2 regions of the Buttiauxella sp. WJP83 genome follow, and region 1 is predicted to be linked to the other one. Evidence: predicted binding sites of a transcription regulator. Region 1 holds the regulator's gene; the other holds the start of a gene.

Region 1 (8,096 bases):
TTGCAGCCTGGCTTGCGGCAGCTAGTCGCGTCTGCTGGCGGCGCACTGTCGCCTGACGTAAGCGAGTATTCACTTCTTCCGTCTGAATGCGGGTATTTTTCAGCGTAGTTTTCAGTTCTTGCAGGCGCTGCCAGTCAGGGCGCAATTTTTCTGCAGGTTGAGCTCGCATCAGCTTTTCGAGTTGCGGTGCCGCTTCCTCAATAGCGCGAGCGGCCGTATTCAACGCTGCTTCTGAATGCGCGTGGTGTTGAGTCAACTGGTTGAGTTGACTCAGCCACTTCTGATGGAGCTGAAGCGTTTGCTGCTCCGTAAGACGATTTTTTTCTTCAAGAGTAAGTAATTGCAAACTGGCAGAAAGCTGCTGGTGCTGCTCATCGCTTAACAGCGCAACACCTGCCGCCTGCGCTTGTAAGTTCTCAAGTTGGCTGCGTACATTTTTATGATTTTCAAATACCGCCGCAGAAACAGCGCCGTAAATCTCCGTTCCGGTAAGCTCTTCAAGCAAGGACGCGCGGTCATTGGCATCGGCATTTAAAAACGCCGCAAACTGGCCCTGCGAGAGCATCATTGAGCGGGTAAAGCGGTCGTAATCGAGACCGGTTAATTTGGCGGTGACATCGAGCTTATCTTTTACTTTATCAGCGATGATTTTGCCGCTTGCCACTTCCGCAAGCTCAACGCGTGGAGCTTGAAGATTACCGTTTGCTGCGTTGCGCGCCCGATTTTGGCTCCAGAATGCGCGGTAGGCTGTGCCTTTGACTTCAAACTCCACTTCCGCCAGACATTCGGCAGTGTCGCGGGTCATGAGATCATTTTGTGATTGTGAGACCGTGTTGAGACGCGGAGTTTTGTGATAAAGCGCGAGGCAGATAGCATCCAGCAGTGTTGTTTTTCCGGCCCCTGTCGGCCCGGTTATTGCGAACAAACCATTGCTGGCGAAAGGCTCGCGGGTGAAATCAATTTTCCATTCCCCTTTCAGGGAGTTTAGATTTTTTAACCGCAGGCTGAGGATTTTCATGCCTGTTCCTCCGCGTCATGCAGACTTGCCACGGTTTGGGCAAATAGAGTGCGTAAACGCTGTGCGCGTTCCTCTGTCGTCTCTTCCTGAACCAGACGGCGCTCAAAAACATCTTCTACCGTCAGTTCGCTCAGTGTTTCTTTGTGTTGTTGAGCAATGACACGCTCGCGCTGCTCACGGCTACGGCGCAGCAAAACGACTTCAACTGGCAGTGTTTCAGTCAGTTGCTGAATATGGCGCTGCATATCATGCAGATATTCGTCGGTGGCGATTTCGATGTCCAACCAGACTTTGGGGTCTGCGGGGGCATCGCGCCATTGAGCAAGCTGCTGTTCAATTTCGCCCAATGAACCTTTGATCACCGCTAAAGGCTGGCTAACAGGGACCGGAAGTGGGGTAACCTCACTCAATTTACCTTCTGCAAACTCAACCAGATAAACGCTTTTGACCTTACCGGTTTCGTCAAAACTCAACGGTATTGGCGAGCCGCTGTAGCGGATATGTTCGGTGCCACCAATTAATTGTGCGCGATGAATATGTCCCAGGGCGATGTAATCCGCATGCGGGAAATGCTGCGCCGGGAAGGCGTCTAGCGTGCCAATATAAATGTCGCGCACCGCATCCGTTTTCGTCACACCCACCGTGGTTAAATGCCCGGTGGCGATAATCGGCAGCTTCGCATCCGCACGTAAATCACACGCCGCGCGGAAACACTGCTGATAATGTTCGCTAATGGACTCCATTAATGAACGCTGCTTTTCGTGGCCGGATAAACCCGCCTGGCTGTTTTGAATATCGCGTGGACGCAGAAAGGGGATGGGGCACAGAATTGCCCCCGGCTTGCCATCTTTCTTATTGAGCACCATAGCTTGTTGGCTGGCATCGTGACGGGCGCTGGCGATGACATAAGTGTTAAGGCACGCCATTAATTCTCGCGATTCGTTAAGTGTTGCAACAGAATCGTGATTCCCCGCCAGAACCACCAGGGAACATCCGGTTGCCTGAAGCTGCACCACAAATCGGTTATACAGTTCACGGGCGTAGCTCGGCGGCGAGCCAGTATCGAAAATATCCCCTGCGACAATAATCGCATCCACATCATGAACGACTGCGGTATTGAGCAACCATTCAAGAAATGCCTGGTGCTCTGGACCGCGGCTTTTGGTATAAAAATTTTGACCAAGATGCCAGTCTGATGTGTGAATAATGCGCATAACCTATCCAGTGGCTTAAAAGCGAAGTCTCGATTATAAAGGGGTGAGGCGAAAAACGTCATATCTGTCTGTGTCATAAATCAAAATGATGAGTCATCAAACAGTCATGTATTTCATAAATCTGTCATAAATCTGACGCATAATGGCGCCGCATTGAAACAACAATTACACCTTTGGGTATCTTCCTTTAGCAGGGCGAATCATGGCGAAGCGTATTTTAGTCGTAGAAGATGAAGCTCCAATCCGTGAGATGGTGAGTTTTGTGCTCGAGCAAAACGGTTTTCAGCCTGTAGAAGCGGAAGATTATGACAGTGCAGTGAATCTGCTTATTGAACCTTTCCCGGACCTGATTTTACTGGACTGGATGTTACCAGGCGGCTCAGGTATTCAGTTTATCAAGCATTTGAAACGTGAGGCATTGACGCGTGAAATCCCCGTGATGATGCTGACGGCGCGCGGTGAAGAAGAAGATCGCGTGCGTGGCCTTGAAGTCGGGGCCGATGACTACATTACCAAACCGTTTTCACCCAAGGAGTTGGTAGCTCGTATTAAAGCTGTCATGCGCCGAATCTCCCCAATGGCGGTGGAAGAGGTGATTGAAATGCACGGGCTAAGCCTTGACCCGTCGTCACATCGCGTGATGACCGGTGAAAATCCTTTGGATATGGGCCCGACGGAATTTAAGTTGTTACACTTCTTTATGACGCACCCGGAACGGGTCTATAGCCGTGAACAGTTGCTTAATCATGTATGGGGCACCAATGTTTATGTCGAAGACCGAACTGTGGACGTCCATATCCGGCGGTTACGCAAAGCGCTCGAACACAGTGGACATGACAGAATGGTACAAACAGTACGCGGTACGGGTTATCGGTTCTCAACCCGCTTTTAACCCCTTAGCAGGAGAGTGACGCGTGCTGGAACGGTTGTCATGGAAAAGGCTGGTGATGGAGCTGGTGCTCTGTTGTATACCCGCCATCATTTTGGGCCTGATTTTTGGCTATTTACCTTGGTTTTTATTACTGGCAGTCACTGGACTGCTGGTTTGGCATTTCTGGAATTTGCTGCGTTTGTCGTGGTGGCTGTGGGTGGATCGCAGCATGACGCCTCCTCCCGGTCGCGGAAGTTGGGATCCGTTGTTATACGGCCTTCACCAAATGCAGTTACGCAATAAAAAGCGTCGCAAAGAGCTAGGCAATTTGATCAAACGCTTTCGTAGCGGTGCGGAATCATTGCCAGATGCCGTCGTACTGACGACGGAAGAAGGGACAATTTTTTGGTGTAACGGACTGGCTCAACAACTGCTGGGGCTACGCTGGCCGGATGATAATGGGCAGAACATCCTAAACCTGCTGCGTTATCCGGAATTTACCCGCTATTTGACGCAAAAAGATTTCTCCCGGCCATTGACGCTGGTGCTCAACAATGGTCGTCATCTTGAATTTCGTGTTATGCCTTACAGCGACGAACAGTGGCTGCTGGTCGCGCGCGATGTCACTCAGATGCACCAACTAGAAGGGGCGCGACGTAACTTCTTTGCCAACGTAAGCCATGAACTTCGTACACCGTTAACGGTGCTGCAAGGTTATCTGGAGATGATGCAGGATCAAGCGCTTGAAGGGCCGCTGCGTGAGAAAGCGCTTGGCACCATGCGCGAGCAAACTTCGCGCATGGAAGGGTTAGTGAAACAACTTTTGACGCTGTCAAAAATCGAAGCGGCTCCGGCCATGGTACTCAATGAAAAGATTGATGTGCCACTGATGTTGCGGGTGGTAGAGAGAGAAGCGCAAACTCTCAGCCAGCAAAGACAGACACTGCAATTCGATATTGATCCCTCGCTAAAAGTGTTCGGTAACGATGAACAGCTGCGTAGCGCGATTTCAAACCTGGTGTATAACGCGGTAAACCATACGCCGGAAGGGACGCACATTACAGTGGGCTGGAAGCGGGTGGCAGGCGGCGCGTGCTTTAGCGTGACGGACAGCGGGCCGGGTATTTCAGCGGAACATATTCCACGCCTCACCGAGCGCTTCTATCGCGTGGATAAGGCGCGTTCGCGGCAAACCGGCGGTAGTGGGTTGGGACTGGCAATAGTGAAACATGCTTTAAGCCATCACGATGCGCGTCTGAATATCGAAAGCCAGCCGGGCAAAGGTTCGACATTTTCCTTTGTGCTGCCTGAGCGGTTAATCGTTAGCGAAAAAGAAGTGCAGACAGAGTAGCTGAATGCTTCTGTGTCAAAAAAAACACAGGCCAGTATACTGGCCTGTGTTTTTTTTGTTCACTTGTAAATCAAAAACGCTTAATCGGTTATAATTTAACCACACAATAAACCATACTACTTTCTAACGGATAAACAAATATACTGACTTTAAGTCTAATTTAAGGAGATCAATCTGGTTTTAGGATCCCTTCTTGCCTTCATACGCTATAAGCGTTTTAATTGCGCCCCTGTGATTAGTAGACCGACTGGATTTGAGTGGTAATTCAAACAACTATTCTTCGCCACCGATCCCGGAAAGGATTTTTCGCTGTCGTCTCCACCGATCACCGCTTTTATGCCGAGTTAGTGGCATAAAAATTTGAATACTTTCAACACCACACATCCACAGGCTGCAAATATTTATGACCCATCATTTGAAATCTCGAGACATCCTCGCGCTGGGCTTTATGACCTTTGCGTTGTTTGTCGGTGCAGGCAATATCATTTTTCCACCCATGGTGGGGTTACAGGCGGGTGAACACGTCTGGATAGCGTCACTAGGCTTCCTGGTGACCGCAGTCGGTCTCCCGGTTCTGACTATCGTCGCCATTGCTCGTGTAGGCGGTGGCATTGATAGCCTGAGCTCACCGATTGGCCGTCGTGCCGGTGTGCTGTTGGCGACGATTTGCTACCTGGCTGTTGGCCCGCTGTTTGCGACACCGCGTACGGCTACCGTTTCCTTCGAAGTGGGGATTGCGCCACTGGTCGGCACGGGTGAACTGCCACTGTTTATCTACAGCGTGGTTTACTTCGCTATTGTTATCGCCATTTCACTTTATCCAGGCAAACTGCTGGATACCGTAGGCCATGTGTTGGCTCCGGTGAAAATTGTCGCGCTGTTGGCGTTGGCTGCGGGTGCTATGTTGTGGCCTGCGGGTGGGATCAGCACGGCGACTGAGGCGTATCAGAATGCCGCGTTTTCTAACGGTTTTGTGAATGGCTATCTGACCATGGATACCCTTGCGTCACTGGTCTTCGGCATTGTCATTGTTAACGCTGCACGCTCGCGTGGTGTCACTGAATCCCGTCTGCTGACGCGTTATACCATTTGGGCTGGTCTGATTGCAGGTATTGGCTTAACGCTGATTTATCTGGCGCTGTTCCGCCTGGGTTCAGACAGTGCAACTCTTGTGGCTGACCAAAATGCCAACGGTGCTGCCATTCTGCATGCTTACGTGGCACACACCTTCGGTGGTGCAGGCAGTTTCTTCCTGGCCGCGTTGATTTTCCTCGCCTGCATGGTAACGGCAATTGGCCTGACTTGTGCGTGTGCTGAGTTCTTCAGCCAGTATTTGCCGCTGTCTTACCGTTCGCTGGTGTTTATCCTTGGCTTGTTCTCGATGGTGGTTTCTAACCTCGGGTTGAGCCATCTGATTCAGGTTTCGATTCCGGTGCTGACGGCGATTTACCCACCGTGTATTGCGCTGGTGGTGCTGAGCTTCACCCGTCCGTGGTGGCATAACTCGACGCGTGTGATTGCACCGGCGATGCTCATTAGTACATTGTTTGGCATCCTCGATGGGATCAAAGCATCAGCAATCAGTGACATTTTACCCGCGTGGACTTCACGCCTGCCATTGTCCGACCAGGGCCTGGCATGGTTGCTCCCAACGTTAATCATGGTGGTGATTGCCATCATATGGGACCGCGCAGCAGGGCGACAAGTGGCTCAAGCAGCCCACTAAAAATTATAATTTTGTACAACCACGGGGCTTCGCTCCGTGGTTTTTTTTATTGTTAAGCAGGTATGGAATCAATGGAAAACGCTAATAAACTCAAGCGCGGCTTGAGTACCCGGCACATACGCTTTATGGCGTTGGGTTCGGCGATTGGCACCGGGCTGTTTTATGGCTCGGCAGACGCAATCAAAATGGCAGGGCCCAGCGTCTTGTTGGCCTACATCATCGGTGGCGTTGCTGCTTACATCATTATGCGTGCGCTGGGGGAGATGTCGGTTCATAACCCTTCCGCCAGTTCATTCTCACGCTATGCGCAAGATAACCTTGGCCCGCTGGCAGGATACATCACAGGTTGGACCTACTGTTTTGAAATCCTGATTGTCGCGATTGCCGATGTCACCGCCTTTGGCATCTATATGGGACTGTGGTTCCCGGCCGTGCCGCATTGGGTCTGGGTATTGAGCGTGGTTCTGATTATCTGCGCCATAAACCTGATGAGCGTAAAAGTGTTTGGTGAGCTGGAGTTTTGGTTCTCCTTCTTCAAAGTCGCTACCATCATCATCATGATTGCAGCCGGTATCGGCATCATCGTTTGGGGCATTGGAAACGGTGGTCAGCCGACGGGCATCCATAACTTGTGGAGCAATGGCGGCTTCTTCAGCAATGGCTGGATAGGCATGATTATGTCGTTGCAGATGGTCATGTTTGCCTATGGCGGCATTGAAATCATTGGTATTACTGCGGGTGAAGCGAAAGACCCACAGAAGTCGATCCCACGCGCTATCAACTCTGTTCCGTTGCGTATCCTGGTGTTCTATGTCGGTACGCTGTTTGTCATCATGTCTATTTACCCGTGGAACCAGGTGGGGACGGAAGGTAGCCCGTTCGTGCTGACTTTCCAGCATATGGGGATTACGGCTGCGGCAGGTATTCTTAACTTTGTGGTGATCACCGCTTCGCTTTCCGCAATTAACAGTGACGTATTCGGTGTAGGCCGAATGTTGCACGGCATGGCAGAGCAGGGCAGCGCCCCGAAAGTGTTCGCCAAAACTTCACGCAATGGCATTCCCTGGGTCACCGTGCTGGTCATGTGCTGCGCACTGTTACTGGCGGTTGTGCTCAACTACCTGATTCCAGAAAACGTCTTCCTGGTGATTGCTTCGCTGGCTACGTTTGCCACTGTGTGGGTTTGGATAATGATCCTGCTGTCGCAGATTGCGTTCCGCCGCAAGCTTTCTCCTGATGAAACTAAGGCGCTGAAATTCCCGGTGCCGGGCGGCGTGGCAACCACAATTGTGGGCCTGGTATTCCTGGTATTTATCATTGGGCTAATCGGCTGGCATCCAGACACCCGCATCTCGCTTTATGTTGGCTGCGTGTGGATAGTATTGCTGCTGGTAGGCTGGATGTTTAAACGTCGTCAAATACTCGCCACAAACTCGTAGATAACGTCTTTAACGTTGTCGATTAAAGGTAGTAGTAGGGTGGATTAGCGTCAGCGAGATCCACCCTACTGTTTACATCTCCGGGCACTCTACTTTACTAATTGCATCCCAGTAGTTTTTCTCATTATTACGTTCAAGCGCAATCCTCGCATCGCGGATGTAACGTTTGTTCTCCTCATTGGAGAGGATTTTATTTGCCCAGTCATCATCACTCATTTTCTTTTGCGGATGGCAGGTCTTTTTTAAGTCTGCGGTAATCTGTTGTTTATACTTTCCAAATTGTAGAGATTCATAAGCTGAACTGGCCAAAGCGTTAGTGGAGCATAGTACGAGCAAAAGCAGGGAAAGGGTTCGGGCGAGAGTCATGACGATCTCCTTTTATCAGGGCGCATCGGCGGGAGTGTTTTCACTATAGGTTTCGCTAACTTATTAAGCAACTGGCGCTGTTTCTCCACCCCCGCTTTCCTCCCCCAATTA
Region 2 (8,096 bases), 380 kb from region 1:
ACACCAAACGGCACTTATGGTTTACAAGTGAAATTCAGCGTCACCCGCCACACTTTGCGCACCCGTCAGGAAGTCTGCGCGATGATGGCATTAAACATGTTACGTCGTTGGCTCAACGGCTGGGATGTCGCCGCCGAGCATGGCTGGGTGAATGTTGTAGAGAGTATAGAGATTTAAAAACTATGCGAGCGCCTGCGCTAACAGCGTAATCGGGTGCTCGCATTTTTTACTGGTGGACATCTCAATCTGCCATTTGCACGTTTCACAATCTGTCACCACTAAATCGACCCCACTTTCTTCGATTTGCTGAAATAACGGCGCACCGATTTGTTGCGACGTTGAGTAGTTTTCCTTTTTAAATCCATAGGTTCCGGCAATACCGCAGCACTGAGACTCGAGTATAACGAGCTCGACACCTGGCAAGCGGCGCAGCAAATCGAGTGTGTATAACGACCAGCCCATTTTCTCCATATGACAAGGTGTGTGGTATGCAATACGCAGCGGTATTGCTTTCAGTTTTAGCTCGCGTCCTTTTTCCAGTTGTTTCCAGATAAACCGTGTTGCCAGTTCGATATGATCACGCATTGGGCGGGTATCGACGTCCAGGACATGCGGGTATTCGTCGCGCAATGTAAATGTGCAGGTGGATGAGGTGGCAATCACCGGCAGCCCTCGCTCCAGCACCGCTTTGCTTAAAGACGCCGCATTAATCGCCGCCTGCTTTTTGGCTTTATCGATAAAACCGTTCGCAATCAACGGCACGCCACAGCATTTCTCGCGCTCCAGCAATTGCACGCCGAAGCCCATCGCGTTCATCACGCGCACGACATCTTTGCCAAGCTGGGAGTGGTTGTAATTGACATAACAGCCGTGGAAAAAAGCGACTTGTTCAGCAAAGTCTTGTTGAGTCTTTGCCTGCTTGCGATACCACTGGCGAAAGGTGCCGGATGAGTATTTCGGCAAGGCTCGATGGCTGTCGATGCCGAGGGTTTTATCGAGCAGTTTTCTCACCGGTTTGAGAGATGTCGTGGTATTCACCAGCGGGGCAAACGGGGTAGAGAGCGTGCCCATTAAATCGGTATGGCTGAGAATGGCATCGCGCAATTTGAACGGTGTTTTGCCGTGGCGGGCTTTCGCACGCTGGATGATATCGCCAATTTTGACGTCAGACGGGCAGGCCACTTCGCAGCGTTTGCAGTTGGTACAGTATTTAAGCGCGTCGTCGTAAAGTGCGGCATCTTTGAGGCGCAGGCGCTCACCATCAGGGCCAGATTGCTTTGGACCTGGATAGTCGGGATTGACCCGGCTTACCGGGCAAACGGTGGTGCACACGGTACATTTAATACAGTTTTCAAAGCCAGTTTCATCGAGCAGATTCATGCGCCTGCCTCCTGAGAATCAAGAATTTGTTGCGCGACATGCAATGCGCCAGTCATTGAAACACCTGCGCCGCAACCCTGCTGGATCGGGTCGAATCCGGCGAGTATTGAACCCATGGCGTAAAGATTTTCGATGCGCCGCCCCTGTAGCCGTGGCTGGAAATGCTGATCAACGATAACGCCTGCCTTTAAATAAGGTTGAGGGCAGAAAAAGTCTTCTTTGCACCACGCGTCTCGCTGCTCGGGGGCACGAATATCCAGACCGAAAATTGGTTCCCGTATTCCGCTAAATTTTGCTTCCAGGCCGTTGCTGAAAAAACTGCCGCTGGCAAGAATCACATTGTTTGATTGCAGCGGAACTTCAGCATGATTGCGCGTGAAAACCGCAGTGACTTTCTGCTGCTCTATTTGTGCTCTCAGCACGGCATCGCCTGGCATCATTATTCCGCCAAGTTGCTGGAAGCGGCGGCGTAATTGTTGAGACATTCTGATCCCGAGGACTGATGGCGGTAGAGTCGGCAACAAACGCAGCGGGCAGGGCAACTGGCGGCTGATTGTCTGCCAGGCATGAGGATCTTCGCTCCCAAGGCACGCAGGTAAAAACAGGCCATCCGTGTTAACGGCCAGCGCTTTTAGCTCGTCAATCAACAAGCGTTGTTGCTCGGGTATATCCAGCACACGGGCAATATTGGCGGCACGAAACTCGCTAGGGTTATTTCGCAACGTATCCAGCGCAGGAAGGGTGAGTTCAGCCGTTCGAACTTCGATATGGTTTTCTGCAAGAGAACCGGCGACCAGTTCCGGCTGGAAATCCAGAAACCCGGCAATGCCAACGACGGTAATTCTCTTCCAGCCAAGTGTTGCGGTGGGAACTTCTTCAGGGCTAAGCCAGGTAGCACGCTGGGTTCCCAGCGGGGTAATTCGCTGATGGTTTTGCTGATAAGACCCTTGCAGATTGAGCTGGCATCGGGCGAGCAGCGCCTCACTTTCAGCGGCGAAACGGCGGACGTTTTCCGCGCCCATCAAACTGTATGGATGTTCTGGTGCCTGTTTATTCAGGGCTTCCAGTGCGTTTAAAGGGGATGTTACAGGGGTACCGTCGGGGAGTTCCGCCAGCAAATCCAGCGAGCCGGATGAAAAATGCAAAGCACTTTGCCCACGACTGATGATGGCACAACGCAGGCCTTCTTCTGCGAGGCGAATTCCGCATACCAACCCGGCTAAACCACCGCCAATAATCAGACTATCGAATCTCATTGTGGTGTTCCCTTTTTCGATCCATTTTTCAGACCGCACAATCCCTGGTAAACCCAGGCGGTAAATTCGCTTTCCCGCAGCGCATCATCCCAGGCGATGGGGCGAATACCTTTCCAGCGTTCGTTGAGGAAAAGAGAGAGTTGATCAAGTGATTGAGCTGGTGAAGAGGTGCCAAAGCGTTGTAATAACCCCGCCGCACGGCAGGCGCATAACTCTCCCTGGCAAGTGCCCATGCCCACACGAGTACGACGGCGTAAATCGCCAAGATTGTTGACGGACAGATGATTAACCGCGTAATGAACTTCGCCCGCTGTCACCGCTTCACATTCGCACACCAGGCTGTTACTCAGGCGGTCGCCTGCCAGAAGTTTCCCTGCCCGATCGCCGTGACGCCACACGGCGCTTCGCCGGATAGTTAGCGGCAGCGAAATCACTTTGCTGAGCGTTTCTTCCGATGAACTTTCTGAACCCGGAAGAGGTGCGGTTGCGGTAGTGCAGATTTTGCTATTACCGAGTTTTTCGCATACCGCGTTTGTCGCCCATTCTGCCATCAGGCGATAGGTCATCAGTTTGCCGCCAGTGATGGTGATGAAACCTTCCATCCCATCTCGTTTCGCGTGATCGAGCAGCACGATCCCACGGCTGACGTTTCGCCCAGTTGGATCGTCATCACTTGCCACCAGCGGGCGGACTCCAGCATAAGCACGCAAGATGCGGGTTGCGGCAAGCTTGGGTGAGAGCTTTGAGCCTTCACGTATCAGAATATCGACCTCTTGCGGCGTGACGCGCATATTGTCGATTTGGTCATATTCGATAGGCGTTGAGGTGGTGCCAATCAGCGAAATGGTATCGCCGGGCACCAAAATATCGGCATCAGCGGGCTTCCGGCAACGGTTGATCACCATGTTATTAATACGATGGCCGAGGATCAGCAGCGAACCTTTTGCCGGGAGCATGCGAATGCTTAAATCAGCATATTCAGCAATGTGCTGCCCCCAGATCCCGGCCGCATTCACGACCATGCTTGCGTATAAATCGTGATGTTGTCGGGTTTGGTGGTTGTAAACGCGCACCCCGCATACCCTGTCTCCCTGGCGAATGAGGCCGGTGACCTCCTGGCCAGTTAAAATTTCGGCTCCGTGTTCGCGAGCATCCAGCATATTGGCAGCGGTCAGTCGGAAAGGGTCAACGGTGCCATCCGGTACGCGTACGGCACCAATAAGTTCAGGGTTTGCAGCAGGTTCCAGGCGTAACGCGTCTTTAGGTTCGAGGCGTTCGGCGTCGATTCCCGCATTCTGACAGGCGGTAATAAAGGTCGTTTGTAACGACAAGTCATCTTCAGGAAGGGTGATAAACAAACCGTCTGAGCGTTCAATACAATGGCGAGCAATGCGTTTAAGGATGCGGTTTTCTTCAATGCATTCTCTGGCTGATTCGCTGTCTGTCATGGCGTAACGTGCGCCGCTATGAAGAAGACCGTGATTACGGCCTGTCGCACCGGTTGCGATATCATGTCTTTCCAGCAGCATGGTTTGTAAGCCACGCCGAGCGCAATCTCTGGCTATGCCCGCGCCCGTTGCACCTCCACCAATAATAATCACATCCCACTCTTTGCATCCCGTCGCCATGCTCTTCTCCTGGAAAATCCTCTTGCGTGATATTCAGCCACAGTTAACTCTTTTAATGTTTGATATCGAGCAAATTCGAGCATAAATCGAAAGCAAAATGAGAGGTGATGCACTATTTCGATAATTTGTAATAAAAATGTAATATGTTGCGAGGTGTTTCACACTAAGTCACCGGGATAATCCTTAACATGCGCTCGAAAACGAAAATACCCTTCATACTTCAAGCTGCATATGCGTTGGCTGCGTTCAATCGCCCGAATCACTTACTTCAGTAAGCTCATCGGGACTCTTTCTCTGGCCGCCTTTCTGCAACTCGAATTATTTAGGGTATAAAATCTGCCACGGAGGCATTCATGCTAAGCATTTTCAAACCTAGCCCGCACCAGTCACGACTGAAGGGCGAGCACATCGATCCGACTTATCGTCGTCTGCGCTGGCAGATATTCATGGGGATTTTCTTCGGTTATGCCGCGTACTACCTGGTGCGTAAAAACTTTACCCTTGCTATGCCGTATTTGGTGGAGCAGGGCTTTTCGCGTGGCGACCTGGGTTTTGCGCTGTCAGGGATCTCCATCGCATACGGTTTCTCAAAATTTATCATGGGGTCGGTTTCTGACCGCTCCAATCCGCGCGTTTTCTTGCCTGCTGGTCTGATTCTTGCCGCCGCCGTCATGCTGTTTATGGGCTTTGTGCCATGGGCGACATCCAGCATTGCCGTGATGTTTGTACTGCTGTTCTTATGCGGTTGGTTCCAGGGAATGGGGTGGCCTCCGTGCGGGCGCACTATGGTGCATTGGTGGTCCCAGAAAGAACGTGGGGGAATTGTTTCCATCTGGAACTGCGCTCATAACGTCGGTGGTGGGTTACCTCCGCTGCTGTTTTTGTTGGGGATGGCGTGGTTTAACGACTGGCACGCAGCGCTGTATATGCCTGCTTTCGCCGCTATTCTGGTGGCATTAATTGCTTTTGCTTTAATGCGAGATACGCCGCAGTCTTGCGGATTACCGCCAATTGAAGAGTATAAAAACGATTATCCGGACGACTACAGCGAAAGCGCGGAAGAAGAACTGACTGCCAAACAGATTTTCATGCAGTACGTTTTCCCTAACCGCCTGCTGTGGTACATCGCGATTGCGAACGTTTTCGTTTATTTACTCCGTTACGGCATTCTCGACTGGTCGCCAACCTATCTGAAAGAAGTGAAACACTTCGCGCTGGATAAATCCTCCTGGGCCTACTTCCTTTATGAATATGCAGGGATTCCAGGAACGCTACTTTGCGGCTGGATGTCGGACAAAGTCTTCAGAGGCAACCGCGGTGCAACCGGTGTGTTCTTTATGATTCTGGTGACTATCGCCACGGTGGTGTACTGGCTCAATCCTCCAGGTAATCCAGGTGTTGATATGGCCTGCATGATCATCATCGGCTTCCTGATTTATGGCCCGGTGATGTTAATTGGCCTGCACGCCCTTGAGCTGGCACCGAAAAAAGCCGCAGGCACCGCAGCGGGCTTCACCGGATTGTTTGGCTATTTGGGCGGGTCGGTTGCAGCGAGCGCGATTGTTGGCTACACCGTGGACTTCTTCGGTTGGGACGGTGGCTTTATGGTGATGATTGGCGGCAGTGTGCTGGCTGTTGTGCTACTGCTGGTGGTGATGGTGGGTGAAAACAAACATCACCAGGAAAAAATTTTGAAAAACAACTAAGTAAAACATCAGCAAAGTATGAAAAATAGTGACGTGCGGAGGCCATATTATTGGCCTCCGCGCTTTGCTGTCATATTTTGGTGATACCTTTTTTGTATGCCTAAGATTGGAATTAACTCCTCCATGGCGGTGCGTTAGTTTTAACGCACACAAAGTGGAGAATTGAGTATGAAATCCAGAAATCTGGGCAACAATTTAGCTGTATCAAGTATGGGTTTTGGTGCTATGGGGTTCAGCGAGTTTTATGGTGAAGCTGAAGATGAACACTCCATTGATATATTAAATAATGCCGTTGACATGGGCATTGATTTTTTTGATACAGCCGATTTTTACGGTAATGGGCATAATGAAGCATTACTAGGGCGTTTTATTTCAGGGCTTTCTTCTTATCAACGAAATAATTTAAAAATCGCCACAAAATGCGGTATTGAACGTACCAGTGAAATAGGTTATGAGCGCAGCATTAATAATTCAGTGGATTATATTCGACGCTGCTGTGAAGCCTCTCTGAAGCGCCTTCGGGTTGAAAGTATTGATTTGTTTTATTTACACCGCGTCAATCTGGACACGCCTATCGAAGAAAGCCTTTCTTGCCTGAAAGAATTAGTTCAGGAAGGGAAAATCCAACATGTTGGATTGTGTGAAGTTTCCGCAGTCACGCTCATTAAAGCTCATGCCGTATATCCTGTTACTGCATTACAGACAGAGTATTCTTTCTGGACCCGAGATATTGAAAATGACATTTTGCCAACCGCGCAAGCGTTGGGTATCGGGGTTGTTCCTTATTCGCCGTTGGGGCGTGGTTTTTTAAGCGGTAAGTATCTATCCAACGACCGATTCTCGCCTCATGATTTCCGAAAAATGAATCCACGGTTTTCGGCAGAAAATATTTCACACAACGCAGGTCTGTTGGATATTTTGATACCGTTGACTCACAAATACCATTGCTCGCTGGCACAACTTTCTCTGGCATGGTTATTGGCGCAAGATTCACATATCGTCCCTATTCCTGGAACAAAGCAGCTCTCTTATTTAAAAGAAAATTCAGCGGCGGTGGATATTCAACTGGAAGAAAGTGATCTCTCATATCTTAATAATGCAGGGCATAAATTTTCTGTTAAAGGTGCTCGTTATACCGAGGAAGGTATGAAAGGTATTAATGTATAAATAGAGACTTTCTTTGGTTATTAAATTTATATGGTGACATTATTTATGAGTAAGCAAAAGGAACCTGGAATGGGTCTTAGAAATTGGCTGGCACTATTAATTCTCTCGTTATCAACATTTGCTATTGTCACGACAGAGTTAGCTCCCATTGGGTTATTAACTCCTATGGCGGAAGGGCTTCATCGTTCAGAATCCGCCATCGGATTATTAGTAACGATTTATGCCTGGGTTGGGGCCGTCAGTGCTCTTCTGTCTTCTCTTTTCTTGGGGCATATTCCTAGAAAAATGATGCTACTTGGTCTGATGATGATTATTTGTGTCTCTAATATTATGTGTGCAACGTTTGAGCAATATCAGTTGCTACTGGTCGCACGAACTATTGGAGCATTTGGGCATGGCGCATTTTGGGCAATGATTGGTGCGACAGCCGGGTCGCTGGTGCCAGTGCGGTATATCGGATTGGCAACTTCAATTGTCTTTGGTGGGGTTTCCGTAGCAAGCATCCTCGGTGTACCTGTCTCTAACTACATTGCCTTATCTACAGACTGGCGCATGGCATTCTGGATGATGGCACTCCTCAGCGTGGTGGCATTTTTCGGAATTATGTTGCTGATACCTGGAGTGAAAAATCACAGTGTGCTGGCACGTAGTACCCTCAAACGTGTGTTGAAAGACGGGGCTCTGTGGAAAGTTTATATCGCCGCGCTTCTGGCAATTACCGCCCACTTTGCCGCTTTCACCTTTATTGAACCTTGGTTGCGGGGTGCTGAAAGCGTGACTAAACACGCGGTTCCAGTACTGTTGTTTATCTTTGGCCTGGCGGGTCTTGCCGGAAATTTCTTGACTGGAGTGGTAGTGGATCGCTGGTTGAAAGTGACCGTTTTGTCTTCAATCCTTGTTACTGCAATAGTCTTGCTGATATTTGGCATGTCGGCGAAATTTTTGTCTGAAGGAGCGAT

What was found. The regulator PhoB, encoded in region 1, activates phosphate uptake and scavenging genes when phosphate is short. The targets are predictions, from matches to a motif close to CTGTCATAAAACTGNCNNAT.
Region 2: glpT (glycerol-3-phosphate transporter) is a predicted target of PhoB. The motif match lies at 4,390-4,409, and genes of this name have one in related genera.

What each region holds. Positions count from the first base shown of each region.
Region 1 is NZ_CP110080.1:3,687,997-3,696,092, reverse strand. Features, by position in the region: gene sbcC (exonuclease subunit SbcC) at 1-1,018, opposite strand, end outside; gene sbcD (exonuclease subunit SbcD) at 1,015-2,232, opposite strand; gene phoB (phosphate response regulator transcription factor PhoB) at 2,435-3,124, shown strand; gene phoR (phosphate regulon sensor histidine kinase PhoR) at 3,147-4,454, shown strand; gene brnQ (branched-chain amino acid transporter carrier protein BrnQ) at 4,858-6,180, shown strand; gene proY (proline-specific permease ProY) at 6,252-7,619, shown strand; gene OH773_RS17070 (YicS family protein) at 7,692-7,985, opposite strand.
Region 2 is NZ_CP110080.1:3,312,623-3,320,718, reverse strand. Features, by position in the region: gene OH773_RS15400 (nicotinamide mononucleotide deamidase-related protein YfaY) at 1-177, shown strand, start outside; gene glpC (anaerobic glycerol-3-phosphate dehydrogenase subunit GlpC) at 181-1,380, opposite strand; gene glpB (glycerol-3-phosphate dehydrogenase subunit GlpB) at 1,377-2,636, opposite strand; gene glpA (anaerobic glycerol-3-phosphate dehydrogenase subunit A) at 2,633-4,264, opposite strand; gene glpT (glycerol-3-phosphate transporter) at 4,618-5,970, shown strand; gene OH773_RS15375 (aldo/keto reductase) at 6,139-7,137, shown strand; gene OH773_RS15370 (MFS transporter) at 7,183-8,096, shown strand, end outside.